DNA from 3 places in the Mycolicibacterium monacense genome. Region 3 is predicted to be linked to each of the others. Evidence: predicted binding sites of a transcription regulator. Region 3 holds the regulator's gene; each other region holds the start of a gene.

Region 1 (4,527 bases), 730 kb from region 3:
GCCAGGTTCGGTCCTGCTGCTGCGTCCAGTGCAGATGACGGTGGCACCCGCCTCGCCGAGGGCGGCGGCTATCCCGCGCCCGGCGCCGCGGGTCGCCCCCGCCACCACCGCGATGCGGTCACGTAACGCATCCGGATCGGGGCGCCATGTCATGACGCGAGTATGGCGCGGTGAGGCAATCGGTTCCGCCGCTTCGGCGATGAGCGCATACTCGCGAACGTGACACCGCTGCAGCGCTACATCGCCGAAGAGATCGCGACCGACCACGTCGACGGATTGCTGTCCCGCCGTGAGGCGTTGCGCAGGCTCTCCCTGATCGGCATCGGCACCGCGGGCGCGACCGCACTGTTCGCCGCGTGCAGCGAGAACAAGCAGGAGGAAGCCGAGGCGCCCGTGACATCGAGCGGCGCCGCCACGGTCAGTGCGCCGCCGCCGGGATCGCAGAACGCGGTCCCGACCGAGCCCGTCACCTGGGCGGGCCCCCGCGGCGAGTTGCAGGGCGCGTGGGCGGCGGCGGACCAACCGCGTGGCGCGGTGCTGGTGATCCACGAGAACAAGGGACTCAACGACTACATCCGGTCGGTCGCCGGTCGGTTCGGCGGCATCGGTTACTCCGCCCTCGCGATCGATCTGCTCTCCGGGCAGGGGGGCACCGCGACGTTCGCCGATCCGGCCGAGGCGACCGCGGCGCTGAGCAAGCTGCCGCCCGAGGAGGCGGTCGCCGATCTGAGATCCGGAATCGACGAGTTGAGCCGCCGGCTGCCGGACCGCAAACTCGCGGCGGTCGGGTTCTGCATGGGCGGTGGCATGGTGTGGCGGCTGTTGGCCGCGGGCGAGCCACGATTGGCAGCGGCGGTGCCCTTCTACGGCCCAACCCCGGAGAACCCAGACTTCTCCGGTTCGAAAGACGTTGCGGTGCTGGGCATCTATGCTTCGCAGGACCAGCGGGTCAACGCCAGCGAACCGGTGGCGCGCGCCGCACTCGAAAAGGCCGGCATGGTCTTCGAACTCGTCACCGAGCCCGATGCCAACCACGCCTTCTTCAACGACACCGGTGAGCGCTACAACGCCGCCGCCGCCGCTGACGCGTGGAAACGCTTGCAGGAGTGGTTCTCCCGCTACGTCGACTGATCGTCCTCGTCGTCTCTACCGTCGTCGCCGTCTTGACCGTCGTCGTTGTCGGTGAGGTAGCGGTGGGGGTGGAAGTGGTTGTTGATGCGGGGTTGGTCGGTGTCGTGGTCTTCGGGTGGGGTCCATTGGGTGCGGCCGTTGCCGGGGCGGTGGGTGGTCCATCCGGTTTTTTCGATGAGCAGGTTGGCGGGTTGGCAGGCGAGGGTGAGGTCGTCGATGTCGGTGCGCCCACCGCGGGAGTAGTCGTGGGTGTGGTGGGCTTCGGTCCAGTAGAACGGCACGGTGCAGCCGGGGTGGGTGCAGCCTCTGTCGCGGGCGAACAGGGCCAGGCGTTGGGCGGTGGTGGCGCAGCGTTTGGCGCGGCCGAAATACAGGATTTCTTCGGTGTGGTCGTCGAAGACCGCCAGGTAGTGCCGGGAGTGGGCGGCCATCCGGATCAGATCCCGGATGGGGATCTTGTTGCCGCCGCCGGTGTGCGCCCAGCCGGCGGCGCGTTCCAGCTCGCTGAGCGTCATCGTCGCGATGATGCTGGCGGGAACGCCGGCGATGTGACCAAGGGCGCCCGACTGCACATGGTCCCGCATTGCTCGGGTGAGGGCGTCGTGGTGGCGTTGTCCGGTGGTGCGGTCGTCGCGGCCGGTGTGGGTGTCGTCGTGGGGCAGGTTGGTGCCGGGGGCGGCGTATTTGGCGGCGATGAGGTCCCAGTGCGCGCGGGCTTCGGGGGTGAGCCAGCCCGAGACCCGGCTCATCCCGTCGGCCTGTTGGCGGCCGACGGTGAACTCGCGGCGGCGTTGGTGGGTGTGGTGGTCGGGTTCGGTGCCGTCCTGGTCGATGAACCCCAGCAGCGTGTCGGCAACCTTCTTCAACTGGTCGGGGCGCAACTGCAGGGCGTGGCCGACGAGGTCGCGTTCGTAGTGGTCGCGGCGCTCCCAGGACACCCATGCGGGCAGTTTCTTGACGAACTCCTGGATGATCCGCACGTGGGTGGTGCCGATGTCGCCGCGGGCGACCGCATCCGCGGTGTGGGCCAACTCGGTCTGCACCCGCTCCCCGGTCAGGGTGTGGCGCGGCCCCAACTGGCGCGCGTCGGTGAGCCGGTCGCCGGCGGTTTTGTCGGAGATGCGGAGCCGGTCGGCGAGCAGCCTTTTCAACGACGTCGCCCCCAACGTGTGCGGGTCGGCGTCCATCAGCCGCGCGGTCAGGCGGTGCTCCACACTGGGCACCGCCCACACCGCTGCTTTGATGCGGTCCAGTTCGGCCACGATCTGCTCGTAGGAGAGCTCGTCGATGGAGGCGGTCTGCAGAGCGGCGATGGACGCCACGAGGTGGTCGACCGCGCCAGACAATCCATCCATACGTCGAACACTAGTTCGAACCACCGACAAAACGGCCGGCGATGTGACTGCGGAAACCACTGTGAAAAAGGAGGTTTGGACTAACTCGCGAGGGTACGCAAACTGCTGCGAAACCGCGAGACACGCACCCTCGCGCCAAAGAACGCAGGGGGAGTTCACGGCACGTTCAGGTGCCGGTCGATGCGTGGCCGCGCAACGCACAGAAGCGACCGGTTTCCTCGAGGCATGCGCGTGGTGCAGGTCGCCAACTTCTACGGGCCACGCTCGGGCGGCTTACGCACCGCGGTCGACCGGCTCGGCGCCGAGTACTGCGCGGCCGGACACGAGGTGTGTCTCGTCGTGCCCGGGCATCGCACCGAGCATCAGTGGTTGGCCACCGGCGTCACCCGAATCACCCTGCCCGCCCGCCTGATTCCCTTCACCGGTGGGTATCGCGCCGTTCTGCCGGGTCCGGTCACCGCCTTGCTTCACGAGTTGCAACCCGACGCGATCGAGGTGTCCGACCGACTGACGTTGCGTTCGCTCGGGGGATGGGGGCGACGCCACGGTGTGGCGACGGTGATGATCTCCCACGAACGCCTCGACCGTCTCGTCGGGCAGGTCGTGCCGGGCCGCGTGGCTCGTGCGGTCGCCGATATCGCCAACCGCCGCACCGCGAGCAACTACGACACCGTCGTCTGTACGACCGCGTTCGCGCGTAGGGAGTTCGACCGGATCGACGCCACCAACGTCGTCACCGTTCCGCTCGGAGTCGACCTCGACCAGTTCCACCCGCGTCGACGGTCGGATCAGATGCGGCGGCGGTGGGCGGCTCCCGATCAGACCCTCCTCGTGCACTGTGGCCGGCTGTCGGTCGAGAAGCATGCGCACCGCAGCATCGACACCGTTGCGGCGCTGCGTCATTCAGGTGTCGACGCGCGACTGGTCGTGGTGGGCGAGGGGCCGCTGCGGCAGCGCCTCGAACGCCAGGCCACCGGCCTCCCCGTCGACTTCACGGGGTACATCGGCTGTCGCGACACCGTGGCGGGCATCCTCGCGTCCGCGGACGTGGCGCTCGCCCCGGGACCGCATGAGACGTTCGGCCTCGCCGCACTCGAAGCGCTGGCCTGCGGAACCCCTGCCGTCGTGTCCCGTACCTCCGCCCTCGCCGAGATCCTCACTGCAGACAGCGGAGCCGCCGCCGACAACGACCCGCAGGCGATCGCCGATGCCGTCGGACGGGTGATCCGCGTACCGGAAACGGTGCGCCGGATCAACGCCCGGCGGCGCGCCGAGCAGTTCACGTGGCCGCGAGCGGCCGAGGGCATGCTCGGCGCGATGTGCGCCGGTGACGTGGGAACCGTTTAGCCGCCGACGCGGAGGGGCACCCGCAATCAGCGGGACAGTCAATATGACCTTGCCCGACCGACCGAAGGAGCCGACGTGGATACCAGCACCATCGTCTGGATCATCGTCGCAGTGGTGGTGGCGCTACTGATCATCGCCGCACTGGCGATGATGGCCCGCAAGCGCCGCAACGAGAAGCGACACCTCGAAGCCCAGCAGATCCGTCAGGAAGTCCAAGAGCACCATCAGCACGTCGAGCAGCGCGACCTGGTGGCGCAGCAGTCCGAGGCCGAGGCCCGGGCCGCAGCGGCCGAGGCGGAGGCGAAGGCTGCCGAGGCCGCCCGCCTGCGCGACGTCGCGTCGACCCACCGGGAGGCCGTCGACACCTCGCGACAGGAACTCGACGAGCGTCGCCGGTTCGCCGATGAGCTCGACCCGCACACCCCGAAGGCCGAGGACATGCAGGCGGACGGTCAGGACGCCGGACGGCAGGGTGGTCTCGGCGGCGGTCGGCACGAGGACACTCGTCACGGCGGGCCCCAGCAGGGCGCCACGCAGTATCCCGGTGGCGCACAGCAATCCGGTTACAACCAGCAACCCGGGTACTCCCAGCCCGGTGGCACCCAGCAGCCCGGCTACCCGCAGCAGCCCGGCGCCGGGCCGGACAACGGTCGCACCGCGACCGACCGTCCCACCCGATGACCAACTCGCACAG
Region 2 (4,527 bases), 1.9 Mb from region 3:
CGGCGATCAGATGGGGGATGGCGGCCTTCGCGGTGTGGAAGGAACCCACCAGGTTGACGTCGACGACGTCGTTCCACATCTCGAGGTCTTCCTCGATCGTCAGTTCGCGGAAGGCCATCGTCGCGATACCGGCGTTGGCGCAGACGATGTCGAGGCGGCCGAAGTGTTCGACGCCGGCGTCCAACGCCGTTCTGAGCGCGTGGAAGTCGCGAACGTCGGCGACAGATCCCAGCATTTTTCCACCCTGGGCCTCCACCAGCGCGACAGTCTCGTCGAGCTCGTCGCGGGTGGCCATCGGATACCCGTTCGACTCGATGTCGGCGCAGATGTCGACGCCGATGATGTCGGCGCCGTCGGCCGCCAGGCGTACCGCATGGCTGCGGCCCTGCCCTCGGGCGGCACCGGTGATGAACGCGACTTTTCCGTCCAGGGAACCCATGATCCTCGCTTCGTCGACACAGTGAGTAACCGCGTTACTGTGAGCAGACGGTAACCTAGTTACTCAGCTGTCGGCAAGGGGGTGAGGATGGGTGAACCGGGGGACCGGAGTGATGACCGGTTGCTCGCCGTCGTGGTGGAGATCCTCGACACCGACGGATACGACGCAGTGCAACTGCGGGAAGTCGCGCGCCGCGCCCGCGTCTCGTTGAGCACGATCTACAAGCGCTATGCCACCCGCGACGAGCTGATCCTCGCCGCGCTGGAGGCGTGGATGGAGGACAACCGGTACTCCGGGGTCGTCCCACATCCCAAGGCGGCGGACGCCTCGCTCCACGAAGCGTTGATGGACCTGTTCCGCACCATCTTCGAACCGTGGGAACAGCACCCGGGCATGCTGACGGCGTACTACCGCGCGCGGTCATCGCCGAGTGGGCAGACCTTGTTGCAGCGCGGCCTCGATGTCGTGGTTCCGGCCGGTCTCGAGTTGCTCGCCGAGGTCGACGAATCGTTCATCGACGACCTCAACGCCGTCGTGTCGAGCGTGGTGTACGGGCTGCTGGGTCGCTTCTCCACCGGGGAGATCGCGATCACCGAGATACTCCCGACGCTCGACCGTGCCGTGTACTGGCTGACGACGGGTTACGAAGCGGCGAAAGGCTCAGTGGCTGCCGTACATACGCGCGATGTCCGGTGAGTCCAGCCATCCCGAATAGGTGGGCCGCTGCGGCCATCCGTCGGGGGAGTCCTGCCATTCCTCCTGGCGCCCCCATGGCAGGAGGTCGATCAGCGCGAACGTGTGGCTGAGCTGTTCGGTGCCGCGGCCGTTGGTGTGCCAGGTGCGGAAGACCGCATCGCCGTCTCGGAGGAAGACATTCACGCCGAACCCACCGCCGGGCGGTGCATCGACGTCGGCGCCGAACGAACTCTCCGACGACGAGTACCACTCCATCTTGTTACCGACCTTGTCCTTGTAGGCCAGGGCCTCCTCGATGGGTCCGTTCGTGACGATGACGAACCTCGCGTCGTAGTTGTCGAGGAATTCGAGCCGGGTGAACTGCGACGTGAAGCCGGTGCATCCGCCGCACTGCCACTCCTGGCCGTCGGTCCACATGTGGTTGTAGGTGATCAGCTGCGACCGCCCCTTGAACACGTCGGCGAGCCGGACGGGGCCCTCCGCGCCGATCAGCGTGTAGTCGGGCATCCGCACCATGGGCAGGCGCCTGCGTTGTGCGGCGATCGCATCCAGTTCGCGGGTCGCTGCCTTCTCGCGCCGGCGCAGATCCTCCAGCGCGGCGCGCCAGGTCTGTTGGTCGACTTCGGGCGGCAGCCCGGTGATTCCAGTGGTCATCGCGTCATCCCGTCGTGGTCGTACGAGTTGTTCACGGGTACTGACTCAGTGTGCGCGCGAAAGTCATCGCCGCGCTTCGATATCTTGGCGCACGCTCGCGGACTGTTCGAAACCTCTTTCGTCACAGTGGTTTCCATAGTCACATCGCTGGCGGTTTTGTCGGTGGCTCGAACTAGTGTTCGAAGCATGGATGGATTGTCTGGCGCGGTCGACCACCTCGTGGCGTCCATCGCCGCTCTGCAAACCGCCTCCATCGACGAGCTCTCCTACGAGCAGATCGTGGCCGAACTGGACCGCATCAAAGCAGCTGTGTGGGCGGTGCCCAGTGTGGAGCACCGCCTGACCGCGCGGCTGATGGACGCCGACCCGCATGAACTCGGCGCCACCTCTATCAAGGAGGTGCTGGCCAACCACCTGCGCATCTCCCGCAAAGCCGCCGGCGACCGCCTCACTGACGCGCGCCAGTTGGGGCCGCGCTACACCCTGACTGGGGAGCGGGTGCAGACCGAGTTGGCCCACACCGCCGATGCGGTCGCCCGCGGCGACATCGGCACCACGCACGTGCGGATCATCCAGGAGTTCGTCAAGAAGCTTCCGGCATGGGTGTCCTGGGAGCGCCGCGACCACTACGAACGCGACCTGGTCGGCCACGCCAGCGCACTGCGGCCCGAGGACTTCCGCACAGTCGCCGACACCCTGCTGGGGTTCATCGATCAGGACGGCACCGAACCCGACCACCACACCCACCAACGTCGCCGTGAGTTCACCGTCGGCCGCCAGCAGGCCGACGGGATGAGCCGGGTCTCGGGGTGGCTCACCCCCGAAGCCCGCGGGCACTGGGACCTCATCGCCGCCAAATACGCCGCCCCCGGCACCAACCTGCCCCACGACGACACCCACACCGGCCGCGACGACCGCACCACCGGCCAACGCCACCACGACGCGATCACCACCGTCCTACGCGACGCGGTCGCCTCCGGCTCCCTCGGCCAGGTCGCCGGCGTTCCCGCCAGCATCGTCGCGACGATGACGCTCAGCGAGCTTGAACGTGCCGCCGGGTGGGCGCACACCGGCGGCGGCAACCGCCTGCCCATCCGGGATCTGATCCGGATGGCCGCCCACTCCCGGCACTACCTGGCGGTGTTCGACGACCACACCGAAGAGATCCTGTATTTCGGCCGCGCCCGCCGCACGGCGTCGACCGCGCAACGCCTGGCCCTGTTCGCCCGCGACAAAGGCTGCACCCACCCCGGCTGCACCGTGCCGTTCTACTGGACCGAAGCCCACCACGCCCACGACTACTCCCGCGGTGGGCGCACCGACATCGACGATCTCACCCTGGCGTGTCAACCCGCCAACCTGCTCATCGAGACAACCGGATGGACCACCCACCGGCCCGGTAACGGCCGCACCGAATGGACCCCACCCGCCGACCACGACACCGGCCAACCCCGCATCAACAACCACTTCCACCCCCACCGCTACCTCACCGACAACGACGACGGTCAAGACGACGAGCCCGAATAGCCATGCAGCACAGCGTGTTGCATGCGCCGGTCCGCCTCAGCGTCGATCCGGGAGTTCCTCGATGAGCTCCTCGAGGAAACCGCCTGCCTCGTGGCCGGCTCGGTCGACATCGCCTCTGGCGATCGCTTCGACCAGCCCGTCGTGCGGGATCCGGTCGAATGCGTGGGTTTCCACGGTGGTCGCCACACTCGCAGTGACCACTTCGGTGAGACCGCGGTACAACTCGATCAGCACCGCGTTGTGCGACGCCCTCACCACCGCGAAGTGGAATTCCGCGTCGGCCCGCACGAACTCGTCACGGGCGTCGAGGGCATCCCGGCGGGCGAGCAACGCGCGAATCTCGGCAAGGTCTTCGGCGGTGCGCGCGGTCGCCGCCAACCGGGCACCTTCGACCTCGAGGCAACGCCGCACCTCCAGCACCTCGCGCAACTCCGAACCGCACAGCCGGCGCACTGCCCCGGAGACCTCGCTCGTGGCCCGCACATATGTGCCGTCGCCCTGTCGGACCTCCAGGATTCCGCTGTGGGCCAGCGCGCGCACCGCTTCCCGGACCGTGTTGCGGCCGACGCCGAGAGCGGCGACCAGCGCGGGCTCCGTCGGGATCCGGGTGCCGACCGGCCACTCGCCGGCGGACACCGACGCGCGCAGTTGAGCGATCACCTGGTCCACCAGGCCTGCGCGGCGGGTAGTGGCGAGCGGCACCGAAACTCCATTCGTCCAATCATGGGATGTATGGGACGATACCGCGGTGAAGGGCCACACGCGCGTCGACGCCACAGCCGGTCAGGCGTCCGAAGCCGGCGTACGGGCTGCCGGCGGCGTGTTGCTCACGATCGCGGTCATCCTCACCGCGCTGAATCTCCGCCCCGCGATCACCAGCATCGGACCCATGCTCGGCGAGATGCGCACGTCGATGGGGGCCAGCGCCACCTGGGCCGGTGTCCTGACCACCCTGCCCGGATTGTGTTTCGCCGCTGCGGGATTGACGGCCCCATGGCTGTCACGACGGTTCGGTCTGAGTAGGGCCATCAGCGCCGCCCTGACCATCCTGAGCGCCGGGCTGCTCATCCGCGTCCTGGACGGCCCGTATGTGGTGCTCGGCGGAACGCTGGTCGCCACCGCCGGCATCGCGTTGACCAACGTGTTGATCCCCGTGGTGATCAAGGGCTCCTTCCCGACCCGCGTCGGGCTCATGACCGGCGTCTACACCG
Region 3 (4,527 bases):
ACGAGGGTCCCGGCCGGGTCGGGCCGGACAGCCGCAACGCCACCTTCTCGGCCGCGGACAAGCCGGTCATCTTCTGGACGCCGGCCACCGGTGCGCGCGTCGTGCGCGGTGCGATCAACGCCGCGTGGGACCGGCTCGGCGGGTCGGCCGGCGTGCTCGGTGTACCGGCCGAGGACGAGGTGTACCGCGGTGACGTGGCCTCCCAGAAGTTCACCGGCGGGCAGCTGTCGTGGAACCGCAAGGACAAGACGTTCACCACGGTTCCGCCCGAACTCGCCGACCAATTGAAGGACCTGCAGGTCCCGGAGGACGCGACGTCGGCCATCGCGGCCGCGCGGCGCGCTGCGGGCGGCGCCCTGGGACCGCTGGGCGCCAAGGACGGGCCGCAGTACAAGATCGGCGAGGACGGGGTCGGTCAGAACTACACCGGCGGCAAGATCTTCTACACCCCGCAGACCGGGGCGAACGTGGTGACCGGTCAGGTCCTCGAGAAGTACGAGAGCGTGGGCGGGCCGGAAGGCGATCTGGGCTTCCCGACCAGCAGCGAAGCCGACGGCGGGCTCGGGTCGAACAGCCGCATCAGCACGTTCGCCGCCAAGGACGAGCCGGTCATCTTCTGGACCCCCGACTACGGCGCCGTGATCGTGCGGGGCGCGATGAACGCGGGGTGGTCGAAGCTCGACGGCGCGAAGGGCCCGCTGGGCGCGCCCATGGCCGATCAGACCGAGAACGGCGACGTCGTCACCCAGCGGTTCAGCGAAGGGGTGCTGTCCTACGACCGGTCGACGGGCAGGTTCAGCACCGAGCCGGCGAATCTCGCCGCACGGCTCGCCGGATTGGAGGTGCCGGGCGAGGACGTGCCGAACGCACCGGCGGAGCCGCAGTCCTCGGCCGCCGAGGACGACGGTGAGTGGTTGAGCTGGCGGTGGAACTGGTGGTGGCTGCTCGCGCTCATCCCGGTGCTGCTCGTGGTCGGTCTGATCGTGGGGGCGGCGCTGTGGAGGCGCCGACGCGACGACCGGGACCACCACTTCCGCGACGACGAGGACATCTTCGCCGACGCCGCGCGATACCGGCCGTCCGACGGTGGCCCGTCGGACGACGGCGAGGGCGCCGACGAGCACGGGCGGTATCTCGGTGGCTACGGTGCGCCGGCGACAACGGCGAACCCGTGGGACCCCCGTGCCGACTCCGCGGACGAGGCCGTTGCGGCCGACCGGCCATCCGCGCCCGACCGGCCATCCGCGCCCGACCTCTTCGGAGGGCAGGACGATCCCGACTCGATCGACACCGCGCCGACGCGTATCGAGGCGCCGATCAGCGACGAGGAGCGTGCGCAGTCCGCGTTGGAGGAGCCCTCCCTGCCCGCGCCCACGCTCGGGGGGTCGACCGCGCCGGAGCCGGCGGACATCGAACCGGCCGACGTAGGAACGGCTGACGAAAAACCGGCGGACATAGAACCGGCTGACGAGGAACCCACGGACGAGGCATCGTCGGTGCCCGGGGCGTTCGTGGTGGCTCCCTTCGTCGACGATGCGCCGAGCGGCAGGCATGCGGCCATCGACATCGACGAGCCGACGCCCGGCCGCACCGCGATCCAGTTGGCCGTGGACGCTTCGGGTGTGGCGCCGACCGGTTACCCGGTGAAGGCGGATACCAGGACGGGCCTGTACTGGGTGCCGGGCAGCCGTGGCTACGACGACGCGGTCGCGGAGATCTACTTTGCCAGTGAGGAGTTCGCCCGCACCAACGGGTTCGTCCGCGGCGACTGAGCCGGCGTCAGATCTTGCGGATGACCGTGACGACCTTGCCCAGCACCGCCGCGTCGTTACCGGGGATGGGCTCGAACGCGGGGTTGTGCGGCATCAGCCACACCTGACCGCGGCTGCGTTTGAAGGTTTTCACGGTGGCCTCGCCGTCGATCATGGCCGCGACGATGTCGCCGTTGTCGGCGACGGCCTGTTGCCGGACGACGACCCAGTCGCCGTCGCAGATCGCGGCGTCGACCATCGAGTCGCCCACCACCTTGAGCAGGAACAGCGACCCCTCGCCGACGAGTTCGCGCGGTAGCGGGAACACGTCCTCGACCGCTTCCTCCGCCAGGATCGGCCCTCCGGCGGCGATCCGGCCGAGCACCGGTACGAACGTCGGTTCGGGTAGCGCGTCGCTGCCCGCGACGTCCGTGGTGACCACCGGCGTCGCCGGCTCGTCGGACAGGCGTACGTCGACGGCGCGGGGCCGGTTGGGGTCACGCCGCAGATAGCCCTTGCGTTCGAGTGTGCGCAGCTGATGCGCCACCGAGGACGTCGACGTCAGGCCGACGGCGTCGCCGATCTCCCGGATGCTCGGGGGGTAGCCGCGGCTGGTCACCGAGGCGCGGATGACCTCGAGGATGGTGCGTTGTCGTTCGGTCAGGCCGGCGTCTGCGCCGCGGCGCCCGCCGGTCCGGGTCTCGCTGCTGTCGTCGCTCATGGGCCTGAATCTAGTCGCCCGACGCCCGATGATCAAACATGTGTTCGACGCGTGTCGTGGTCGGACGGACTTGTCGGACCCCTCGCTTATCGTCGGCAACAGTTCGATCACACGTTCTATCCATCGAACACCTGATCGACTACATTCGAACACACAGGCGAACACCCACCAGGGAAGGGGCACGCACATGACGATCCTCGAAGTGAGGCAGACCCAGCAGCATCCGGCCGCGCGCGGGGTGCGCCGCCCGGTCGACGCCCGGCGGCCGCGGGCAGGTCGGCCCGCCGGGGCGGCGCTGCGCCACCGGGGCAACGGTGTGCTGGTCTCACGTGCCTCGCACCGGCGCCGTCCCATCACGCCCGCGACGACGGTGCTGCTCGCACTGGTGGCCGCCGGCATCACGGTGTGGCTGGGGCTGGTCGCGAACCTGGGCGGCGTCGCGGGCCAGCAGGCGCCCGTACCCGCTGACCTGGCCGTGGTGCAGGTGCAGATGGGGGAGAGCCTGCATCAGGTCGCGCAGCGGGTCGCCCCCGACGCCCCGGTCGGTGCGGTGGTCGAACGGATCCGCGAGCTCAACCAGCTGGATTCGGCGGCCATCGACGCCGGGCAGACGCTGATCGCCCCTGTCGGCTGACGTGCGTCGTGGACAGTGAATCGTGGTGCGGGGCACCGTCGCTGCTCTGCGCGCCGGATACGGGGTGGCCCTGGGCCCGCGCCGTCGGCGGTGGCGATGGCACCCGAGTAGGCTCGGAGAGGTTCGAAGGACGAACCCGGTGGTCTGGCGAAGGAGCGGTGATGCACTGTCCGTTCTGCCGTCATCCTGATTCGCGCGTCGTCGACTCCCGTGAGACCGATGAAGGTCAGGCGATCCGGCGCCGCCGGTCCTGTCCGGAGTGCGGCCGGCGGTTCACCACCGTTGAGACCGCGGTGCTCGCGGTGGTCAAGCGCAGCGGTGTGACGGAACCGTTCAGCCGCGAGAAGGTCATCAAGGGTGTGCGCCGGGCGTGCCAGGGGCGCCAGGTCGACGACGACGCACTCAATCTGCTCGCCCAGCAGGTCGAGGATGCGGTCCGGGCGACCGGTTCACCGGAGGTTCCCAGCCACGAGGTGGGCCTCGCCATCCTCGGGCCGCTGCGCGATCTCGACGAGGTCGCCTATCTGCGCTTCGCCTCGGTGTACCGATCCTTTGAATCCGCAGCAGATTTCGAGCGCGAGATCGAAGCCCTGCGCGCACACCAGGACGTCACGCGGTCGGGCTGAGAGAGGTCAGTCCACGCGGCGCCCGGCGTCGGCGACGACCCGCCCGGCGATGCTGACCCACCCGTCGGGACTCCACACGGTGTGGATCACCGAACCCTTGCCCTGCACGATCGTCAGATCGCGGCTCAGGTAGTCGGTGATGCGCACGGCCGCAGCGCCGGTCGCCTCATCCTCCGGCACTCCGAGATCCGGGGCGAACATGCGCGCGCGGATGTGCCCGGCATCGCGGTCGGTCCACGTCCACAGGTAGTGGTGGGCGTCGTCGGAATAGTCGCCCGGATCGGCGGCGGCCAGGACCTCGGTGGAGGACAGATCGTGGATCGCGAACTCCGGCGCCCAGTCGGAGCGCGCCCTGACCACGGTGAGGTCGCCCTCGTAGCCGACCTGCACGATGCCGGCCGGAACCTGCAGGGTGTGCACCGGCAGCCCGTTCTCCCGCAGCCACCACGCCGCGCCGACCGTGGGATGCCCGGCGAACGGAAGTTCGGTGGCAGGGGTGAAGATCCTGATGTGGGCGGTCGTCGCACCGGCCTGCGGGATGTCGACGAAAATCGTTTCGCTGTAGCCGAGTTCACGGGCGATGCGCTGCCGGTCGCCGGGATCGACGGCGGCCGCGTCGACGACGCCGAGCGGGTTGCCGTGGTTGCCGTCGGGATCGGTGAAGACACGCAAGACCTGGACATCGATGGCCATGCGCCGATGCTACGTGTTCGGCGGTGACGGGGCGGTCAGGTCGCGCTGCGTTCGTCGCTGCCCATCGCGTCGAGGACCGCGACGCGGGTGTCGACGGACCCG

The links. The regulator LexA, encoded in region 3, represses DNA repair genes until DNA is damaged. The targets are predictions, from matches to a motif close to CGAACANNTGTTCG.
Region 1: the regulator LexA is predicted to act here: its motif matches at 2,491-2,504, upstream of G6N49_RS08920 (HNH endonuclease signature motif containing protein).
Region 2: the regulator LexA is predicted to act here: its motif matches at 1,958-1,971, upstream of G6N49_RS21695 (HNH endonuclease signature motif containing protein).

What each region holds. Positions count from the first base shown of each region.
Region 1 covers NZ_AP022617.1:1,888,351-1,892,877, forward strand. Annotated here, with positions in the region: gene G6N49_RS08910 (SDR family oxidoreductase) at 1-153, opposite strand, end outside; gene G6N49_RS08915 (dienelactone hydrolase family protein) at 220-1,131, shown strand; gene G6N49_RS08920 (HNH endonuclease signature motif containing protein) at 1,119-2,486, opposite strand; gene G6N49_RS08925 (glycosyltransferase) at 2,712-3,833, shown strand; gene G6N49_RS08930 (hypothetical protein) at 3,909-4,514, shown strand; gene G6N49_RS08935 (HAD family hydrolase) at 4,511-4,527, shown strand, end outside.
Region 2 covers NZ_AP022617.1:4,528,737-4,533,263, reverse strand. Annotated here, with positions in the region: gene G6N49_RS21710 (mycofactocin-coupled SDR family oxidoreductase) at 1-439, opposite strand, end outside; gene G6N49_RS21705 (TetR/AcrR family transcriptional regulator) at 527-1,135, shown strand; gene G6N49_RS21700 (DUF899 domain-containing protein) at 1,100-1,789, opposite strand; gene G6N49_RS21695 (HNH endonuclease signature motif containing protein) at 1,976-3,316, shown strand; gene G6N49_RS21690 (FadR/GntR family transcriptional regulator) at 3,353-4,018, opposite strand; gene G6N49_RS21685 (CynX/NimT family MFS transporter) at 4,065-4,527, shown strand, end outside.
Region 3 covers NZ_AP022617.1:2,614,204-2,618,730, reverse strand. Annotated here, with positions in the region: gene G6N49_RS12485 (sunset domain-containing protein) at 1-1,772, shown strand, start outside; gene lexA (transcriptional repressor LexA) at 1,780-2,472, opposite strand; gene G6N49_RS12475 (LysM peptidoglycan-binding domain-containing protein) at 2,660-3,106, shown strand; gene nrdR (transcriptional regulator NrdR) at 3,268-3,732, shown strand; gene G6N49_RS12465 (PhzF family protein) at 3,739-4,425, opposite strand; gene G6N49_RS12460 (alpha/beta fold hydrolase) at 4,461-4,527, opposite strand, start outside.